2 regions of the Arthrobacter sp. Soil_C_60 genome follow, and region 1 is predicted to be linked to the other one. Evidence: predicted binding sites of a transcription regulator. Region 1 holds the regulator's gene; the other holds the start of a gene.
What was found. Region 1 encodes Rex, which represses fermentation and respiration genes when NADH is low (regulators of the CRP and FNR family bind a similar motif). Its sites were predicted from a motif close to CTTGTGAANNNNTTCACAAG; they were not measured.
Positions count from the first base shown of each region.

Region 1 (4,210 bases):
CCAGGGTTGCAGCCTTGCGGCCGCTGCGAAAGTCGTAAATCGGCCAGTTGCGTTCCCGGGCATGCCGGCGCAGCCTAGCGTCCGGATTGATAGCCACCGGATTGCCCACCAGCGACAGCAGCGGCACATCATTGTAGGAGTCGCTGTAGGCCCAGCAGTTCTCCAGCTCCAGCCCCTCCAGCTTGGCGAGTTCGGCGACAGCATAGGCCTTGGCCGGTCCATGCAGGATTTCACCGACCAGTGCCCCCGTGTAGGCGCCCTCGGAAATTTCCGCCACGGTACCCAGAGCCCCATCCAGGCCCAGTCGGTCCGCGATGACCTCCGCGACCGTCAGGGGAGTGGCAGTCACCAGCCACACTTTGCGGCCGGCACGCAGATGCTGATCCGCGAGGGCGCGGGTGCCAGGCCAGATCTTAGAGGCGATGATCTCGTCATAGACTTCCTCGCCCAGGGCCTTTACATCCGTCACCATCAGCCCGGCGCCGAGCGCCATGGCGGTATCGCGGACGGATTGGATGTCCTTCAGGTTTTCCCCGCGCCACAGGAACTTTCCCTGCTTGATGGCGAACCCGGCGACGTCGCGCATCCGGAAGGCACCGCGTTGGTACATCTTGCGCCCCACATGGAACAGGCTTGCCCCGCGCATCAAAGTATTGTCGACGTCGAAAAACGCGGCCCCGGTTTCTGTGCCGGCGGGATCAGGCTTTCGATGGGCAGGACCTGCGGCGGCTAAGGGCATGTCTCGAGTCTAACGAGGCAAAGGCATCGATGCCGAGCCGCCCTGTGGGCGGAGGCAGCGCGGCGTCCGGTTATTGACTCCTGACCCGGTAGGGCTACGTTGTTAGCTATGACGGATTCAGCTGCTCCCCGCCCTAGCCATGAACTGGTGCTGCTCACCAAGCCGGACTGCCATCTTTGTGAAGCGGCCCGGGAAACTGTGTCGGCAGTTGCCGATGACCTAGGGCTGGAATGGCAGGAGAAGTCCATTCTGGAGGATCCGGAGCTGGAACGGCGGTTCGCCGAGGAGATTCCGGTGGTCATGATCGACGGCGTGCAGCGAGATTTCTGGCGCATCGACCCTGAGAGGCTGCGGCGCCTGCTGACGTCCTGACCCCACTAGAGCCGATTGGTTGCCGTTTTGCCCAGCGCCTAAAGTGGGACTACAGCTAGCAATGGAGAGCCACATCGTGACCACGCAGGATCTTCCCGGTACCGCTGGGAATCCCGAAAGTTCGGGCCGCACTATTCCGCCGGCGTCTGTTGCGCGGCTGACGATCTACCTGCGCGCCCTGAACTCCCTGCTTGCCGAGGGGGTGGAGCGTGCCTCATCGGAGGAACTCGCCGAAGCCGCCGGGGTGAAGTCCCCGATGCTCCGCAAAGATCTGTCCTACCTCGGCTCCTACGGCACCCGCGGCGTCGGCTATGACGTGCAGCTGCTGACGCGGACCATTTCCGCCCGACTGGGGCTGACCCAGGAATGGCGCGTCGCCATCATCGGCGCCGGTAACCTCGGCAGGGCTCTGGCAGGCTATTCGGGTTTCACCACGCGTGGATTCGAAGTTGCGGCCATCTTCGATGCTGACCCGTCGATCATCGGAACCGAGATCGGTGGTCTGAAAATCCACAACACGGCCGATTTGGAAACGGTGCTGCACCGGACCGGCGCGAACATGGTGGTGCTGGCCGTTCCGGGCCGTGTGGCACAGGAACTCTGCGACAAGCTCGTCGCTGCCGGAATCACCAGCATCCTGAGTTTCGCCCCCGTTGTGCTGCAGGTACCGCCGCATGTGCAGGTGCGGAAGGTTGACATGGCCACCGAACTGCAGATCCTGGCCTATCATGCACAACGGGCGCAGGAAGCGGAGCTGGACTCCGAAACCCGCGCCCGCAAGGCACAGTAGGAAACGTCAGCGGCCGTAGATGCCGAACTTGCGTGCCGCCACTGCCTTGAAGAAGTTGCTCGACGGCGGCATGAACAGCAGCACGATTGCGGCGATGCCAAGGAGGATCGTCAGGGTGTGCAGTCCAAACGGAATGATGCCGAGCAGCGACAGCGCGGCGAATACCGTACCCGTAATCCGGGCCCAGTTCTTGCCGGCCTTTACGCCGAAGGCAACCATCAGGTAGAGCCCGATGCCGATAAGCCCGACGACGACCATGACCACGCCGGCCATACCGCTGGCCATGTCGATGAATTCCTGTTCGCTGATCTGGCCGCCGGTCTGGGCCACGGCATCCCGGACAGCCGGGTCATCCGCCAGCTGGGCCAGCACGGTGTCCATGGTTGCCAAAGAAATGATGATCTCGATGGCGGTCAGCGCTGCCGCCGCGATGAGCAGCCAGAAGGCGATCATGACTTCTTTGGGAGCTTCGGGCTTCCCTGTACCGCCTTGGGGCTGGCTGCTCGGGTAGCTGTACTGGCCCGGCTGTGCATTCTGGTACCCGTACGGAGACGGGGTGTTCTGGCCATAGGGCTGTTGTCCGTACGGCTGGTTTTGTCCGTAGGGGGAGTTCTGCCCGTACTGCGGCGTGTTCTGGCCATAGGGCGAGTTCTGTCCGTAGCGGGGTGCGACGTCGCCGTTCTCGCCGGACTGTCCCGGTTGCTGGTCCGGTTTCTCGGACGGATTTGGATTGTTTTCGGGAGTGGACATGGTCGCATCCTTCTTCTGTCGATCGACACTGCAGATAGCCGCCGGTACCGCGTTGACAAGCCAGGACAGGACAGCTCCTACTGCAACCCTACAGCGCAGACATACCGGCAGGGACTAGCTCTGAAGGATGATTTTGCCCGGCCGGAACAGCTGTCCCGGCCGGGCAAAATCCATGCATCGGATCGGGCAGCTCAGGCCTGCTTGACCAGTGCTGCATCCAGGTTGATCTTCACCTTGTCGCTGACCAACACGCCGCCGGCCTCCAGCGCCGCGTTCCAGGTCAGGCCGAACTCCTTGCGACTGATTTCGGTTTCACCGGTGAACCCGGCCCTGGTCGCCCCGAACGGATCGACAGCCACGCCGGTGAACTCCACCTCGACTTCCACCGGCTTTGTCACGCCGCGGATCGTCAGGTCGCCGGTAACGGTGTAGTCCTCGCCGTCGCCTTCGACGCCCGTGGCGACGAAGGTCATCTCGGGGAACTGCTCGACATCGAAGAAGTCAGAGCCCTTGACATGGGCATCGCGGTTGGCGTCGCCGGACTCGAAACTGGCTGTATTAACCGTGGCATGCAACGTGGACTCGGCGAGTGATTCACCAACACGGGCCTCGGCCGAGGCATCAGTGAATCGGCCGCGGACCTTGCTGATCCCGGCGTGGCGGACGGTGAAGCCAATTTCGCTGTGCGCCAGGTCGAGAGTCCAGACGCCTTGAGCCAGGCCTTGGGGCAATGTCATAACGATCTCCTTCGTGGGAAAAACGATTCCATCTGGGCTGAGCAGCAGATCTTCACTCAGTGCCCATTCTTGCCACGCCCTCCGGCTTTGGGCAATCCCCTTGACTTTGAGAGAATTAAGACCATGCCCCTATCCACTGTGCATTTACTCCGCCACGGCGAGGTCCATAATCCGGACCGCGTCCTCTATGGCCGGCTGCCTAATTTCCGTCTCTCCGAGCTTGGACATGAGATGGCCCAGCGGGCGGCGGACTACTTTGCCCAGCGGGCCGAAGACGGCGCCAAGATCAGCTACTTGGTGGCCTCGCCGCTTACCCGCGCACAGGAGACCGCTCAGCCCACTGCCGTCGCGCTGGGGCTCGAAATCGTGACCGATGAGCGGATCATCGAGGCGGAGAACCGTTTCGAGGGACTCTCGGACGTCAAGCGGCACCTGCGGGATCCGCGGCACTGGCGGTATTTGCGCAACCCGATGCTGCCGTCCTGGGGCGAGCCCTACGCCGGGCAGGTCGCCCGGGTCATGGAAGCGGTGCAGGATGCCCGGCACGCCGCCGTCGAACGCGGCGGAGAGGGTGCCGAAGCAGTGCTGGTGAGCCATCAGCTGCCCATCTGGGTGACCCGGCTGGCAGCCGAACACCGCAGGCTGTGGCATGACCCCCGCCGTCGGCAATGTACTTTGACCTCGGTAACCAGTCTGAAGTTCGACGGCGAACGCCTCGTCGGGGTCGAATACTGCGAGCCCAGCGCCGACCTTTTGCCCGGTGCGGCGAATATCCCGGGAGCGTAATAGAATTACTACGCGTTGTAGAAGTGGGATACTTCC
Region 1 is NZ_JBDGKM010000001.1:46,112-50,321, forward strand. Features, by position in the region: gene AC3A4M_RS00225 (HAD family hydrolase) at 1-739, opposite strand, end outside; gene AC3A4M_RS00230 (glutaredoxin family protein) at 848-1,111, shown strand; gene AC3A4M_RS00235 (redox-sensing transcriptional repressor Rex) at 1,173-1,901, shown strand; gene AC3A4M_RS00240 (hypothetical protein) at 1,908-2,651, opposite strand; gene AC3A4M_RS00245 (YceI family protein) at 2,843-3,388, opposite strand; gene AC3A4M_RS00250 (histidine phosphatase family protein) at 3,512-4,174, shown strand.

Region 2 (4,210 bases), on a different contig from region 1:
CGCCGGCGACGCGTGCGGTCTGCTTGTTGGCCCCGTAGGAGAACATGCCAACGCCGGGCACCAGCACGATCGCCGGGTCCGCACCACGGATGGCCGGGGAATCAGGCGTCGCGTGGCGGTCGTAGTAGGCCTGGTAGTCGGCCCGGTACTGCTCGTGCAGTTCCCGCAGCCGGGTGATGCTTTCCTCGACGGAGGCGTCGGCGGGCAGGTCCAGGACGAGCGGCTTGACCTTGGTGCGCAGGAAATGGTCCGGGCAGCTGGTCCCCAAGGCACCCAGGCGCGGATGGGCTGCGCTTTCCAGGAATTCCAGTACCGCGGGGTCGTCGCTGTAGTGGCCGACCTGGGCCTTGTCGGTCGAGGCCAGTCCGCGGATCACCGGGGCCAGCGCGGCGGCCTTGGCTTTGCGTTCGGCTTCCGGCAGGGCGCCGTAGCCGGGCAGGTTGGCTCCGAAGGGTTCGGTTTTGCCGGTCTCGGCGATGAACTGTTCCGCAGTGTCGATGATCCAGCGGGAGTTCGCTTCCGCTTCGTGGCTGGTGGCACCCCAGGCGGTGATGCCGTGGCCGCCGAGGATCGTGCCGATCGCTTCCGGGTTGGCTTCCTTGATGGCGGCGATGTCCAGGCCCAGCTGGAAACCGGGCCGACGCCAGGGCACCCAGACAACTTTCCCGCCGAAAATCTCCTTTGTCAGGGTTTCACCGGCGGCCGCGGTCGCGATCGCGATACCGGAATCCGGGTGCAGATGGTCCACGTGGGCCGCGTCGACCAGCCCGTGCATGGCGGTGTCGATCGACGGCGCGGCGCCGCCCTTGCCGTGCAGGCAGTAATCGAACGCGGCGGCCATTTCGTCTTCGCGGTCCAGACCGGGGTAGGTGTTCACGAGTGCACGCATCCGGTCCAGCCGGAGCACGGCCAGCCCCGGCTCGGTCAGGGTACCGAGGTCTCCGCCGGAGCCCTTGACCCACAGCAGCTCGACGTCCTCGCCCGTGACCGGGTCGGTCCCGGTGCCTTTGGCCGAGGTGTTGCCGCCGGCGTAGTTGGTGTTCCGCTTATCCGCGCCGAGGCGGTTGGAGCGGGTAATCAGTTCTGTGACGGTTTCGTTGGTCATGGTTCTTTATGCTCCCCATCCGGCCTGCTGGCCGCCCTGGCGTTCGGTGTTGATCTTGTCCTGGTATCCGCTGGCCCGGAAGGCATCCATCGGGTCGCCCGGCAGGCCGCGGGATTCCCGCCATTCGGCCAGTCCGGACCGGACGTCGGTATAGAAGGCGTCCATAAAAATGCTGTTGGCAGCCAGCACGTCGCCGGACTGCTGGGCCGCGTCCAGGGCCTCGGTGTCGACCAGCAGTGCGCGTGCCGTCATTTCCTGGACATTGAGCACGGACCGGATCTGGCCGGGAATTTTGTCTTCCAGGTTGTGGCACTGGTCCAGCATCAAGGCCACACCCGACTCGGGAGCGAGGGCTCCGCCGCGGACGACTTCGAACATGATGCGGAACAACTGGAACGGATCCGCCGATCCGACGATCAGGTCATCGTCCGCGTAGAAACGGGAGTTGAAGTCGAAGGATCCCAGCTTGCCCAGGCGCAGGAGCTGGGCCACGATGAACTCGATGTTCGTCCCCGGGGCGTGGTGGCCGGTGTCCAGGCAGACCAAGGCTTTTTCTCCCAATTCCAGGCAGTGCGCGTAGGAGGTTCCCCAGTCCGGAACGTCGGTGTGGTAAAAGGCCGGTTCAAAAAACTTGTATTCCAGGACCATCCGCTGGTCCTCGCCCAGCCGGTCATAGACCTGGCGCAGGGACTCGGCCAGCCAGTCCTGCCGGGCGCGCATGTTGCCCTGTCCCGGATAGTTCGTGCCGTCGGCGAGCCAGATTTTCAGGTCCCGGGACCCCGTCTGTCCCATGACGTCGATGCACTCATACATGTGGTCGACCGCTTTGCGCCGGACCGCAGGATCGCTGTGGGTGAGGCTGCCGAACTTGTAGTCATCGTCCTGGAAGGTATTGCTGTTCACCGTGCCGAGACTGACCCCCAGATCCGCGGCGTATTCCTTCAGCCGGCCGTAGTCATCGACCTTGTCCCACGGGATGTGCAGGGCTACCGCCGGAGCGAGACCGGTGAGCTCATTGACCTTTGCAGCGTCTGCGATCTTCTCCTCGACCGTGCGCGGGGTGCCGGCAGTAGCGAAGACCTTGAAACGGGTGCCGGAATTTCCGTACGCCCAGGAGGGAACCTCGATGGCGAGGCTTCCCAGCCTGGGCAGAATGCTGGACAACGTTGTCATGGGGCTGTACTCCAAATCCAAAGACGGACGATTCAAAACGGGCAAACAACCTTGGCATATTTTGAATCGTTTCATAAATACGTTTCAAATTTAGGCTCTTTCGAGTAGTGTGTCAAGAGTCATAGCAGGAAAATCAGGAGGCAGAATGCGCTCGGCAAGTGTGAAGGATGTCGCCGACCGGGCGGGCGTCGCGGTCGGCACCGTTTCCCATGTTCTGAACCATCCGGAGCGGGTTTCACCGCGGACCAGGGAAAAAGTCCTGCAGGCCATCGAGGAGCTTGGTTTCGTGCGCAACGACGCCGCACGCCAGCTTCGGGCCGGGCGCAGCCGCACGATCGGGTTGATCATGCTGGATGCAGCCAATCCGTTCTTCGCGTCCCTGGCCCGCGGCGCGGAGGATGCAGCCGCCACGGGCGGCAGCTCCGTGGTCTTTGCCAGCAGCCGTCACGACCGGCAGCGCGAATCCCGCTATATCGATCTGTTCGAGGAGCAACGCGTCCAGGGTCTGCTGATATCCCCGGTCGGGGATCTTTCCGGACGGGTGGCTGAGTTGAAGGCCCGTGGCCTGGCCGTAGTGCTCGTGGACAGCCACGGCGATCCGGATCTCTACAACTCGGTGTCCGTCGATGATGTGCACGGCGGGTACCTGGCCGCTTCGCATCTGCTGGACATGGGCCGTAAACGTATCGCCTTCGTGGGCGGCGGCCGGCACCTACAACAAGTCTCGGACCGTCTAAGGGGTGCAGAGAAGGCGGCCGCGGAGCATCCGGGGGTGTCCCTGGAGTTCCTTCCCACCGAAGACCTGGACGTGCTGGCCGGCCGGAACGTGGGCGACGCGCTGGTCCAGCGCCCGCGGCACCTGCTGCCGGATGGCATCTTCTGCGCGAATGATCTGCTGGCCACCGGGGTCATGCAGTCCGTCCTGCTGAAGAATTCTCTGGACATTCCCCGGGATGTGGCTTTGATCGGGTACGACGACATTGCTTTCGCACGCTCCGCCGTGGTTCCCCTGTCCTCGATCCGACAGCCCGCTGAGGAGATCGGCCGGACCGCGATCCGCCTGCTCACACAGGAACTGGAAAACCCATCCGCGCCACGTGAGCACGTCGTGTTTAAGCCGGAACTCGTGGTGCGCTCCAGCACCAGTGCGATGGCGCCGGTTCCTCTCCCTTAGATCCTTATGAATCCTGAGGATTTTGTTTATGTAGTTCCGCTGTCGGCACCGGAACGGCTCAGCTGGTCCTCGAGGTGGAATACTTCGGCCAGCTGCACGAACCCTTGGTCGGGTGCACCGTCGAGGTCTTCGAAAAATTCCGCCATTTCCGCCTGCCAGCGCGCATTGACCTCCGTGGCGGCCATGCCCGCCTGGGCAGCGGCCAAGTCTTCGGTCTCGAAGTAGCCGATCAGCAGTCCGTCCGGCCGCAGGAACAGCGAGTAGTTATGCCATCCGGCGCTCTTCAGGGCTCGCAGCATCTCAGGCCATACTTCGGCATGGCGCTGCTTGTACTCATCGATGCGCCCGGGCTTGAGCTGAAGCTGGAAGCAGATGCGTTTCATGTTCTTTCTTTCGGATTTCTATAGAAGGTGGCAGGGGCAGAACCGTTGCGTTCCGGGCCTGGACAGGCAAAGTCTGGCGGGGCGGAAGAACATCCGCCCCGCCAGGGAAGTGGCCGGAACCGGCCCAAGGGTCTAGAAGTCGTAGTCGTCGATGTTGTCCTTGTTGAACACGGTAGGCGGTCCGACAATGACGGTGCCGCCTTCTTCGACCGTGCGTTCCCCGAGTTCGCCTGCGGTAAAGGCATCTCCGGCCGCGCCGGTGATCTCGCCGTCGGCCAGCGCCTTGCCTGCGAACGCCGCGACGTAACCGAGCTGGGCCGGGTCCCAGAGGGCGAATTCCGTGACCGTTCCGTCCTTGACGAACGGGCGCATTTC
Region 2 is NZ_JBDGKM010000015.1:36,894-41,103, reverse strand. Features, by position in the region: gene AC3A4M_RS21170 (bifunctional aldolase/short-chain dehydrogenase) at 1-1,105, opposite strand, end outside; gene rhaI (L-rhamnose isomerase) at 1,112-2,278, opposite strand; gene AC3A4M_RS21160 (LacI family DNA-binding transcriptional regulator) at 2,424-3,452, shown strand; gene AC3A4M_RS21155 (L-rhamnose mutarotase) at 3,479-3,835, opposite strand; gene rhaS (rhamnose ABC transporter substrate-binding protein) at 3,968-4,210, opposite strand, start outside.
Region 2: rhaI (L-rhamnose isomerase) is a predicted target of Rex. The motif match lies at 2,337-2,356, and genes of this name have one in related genera.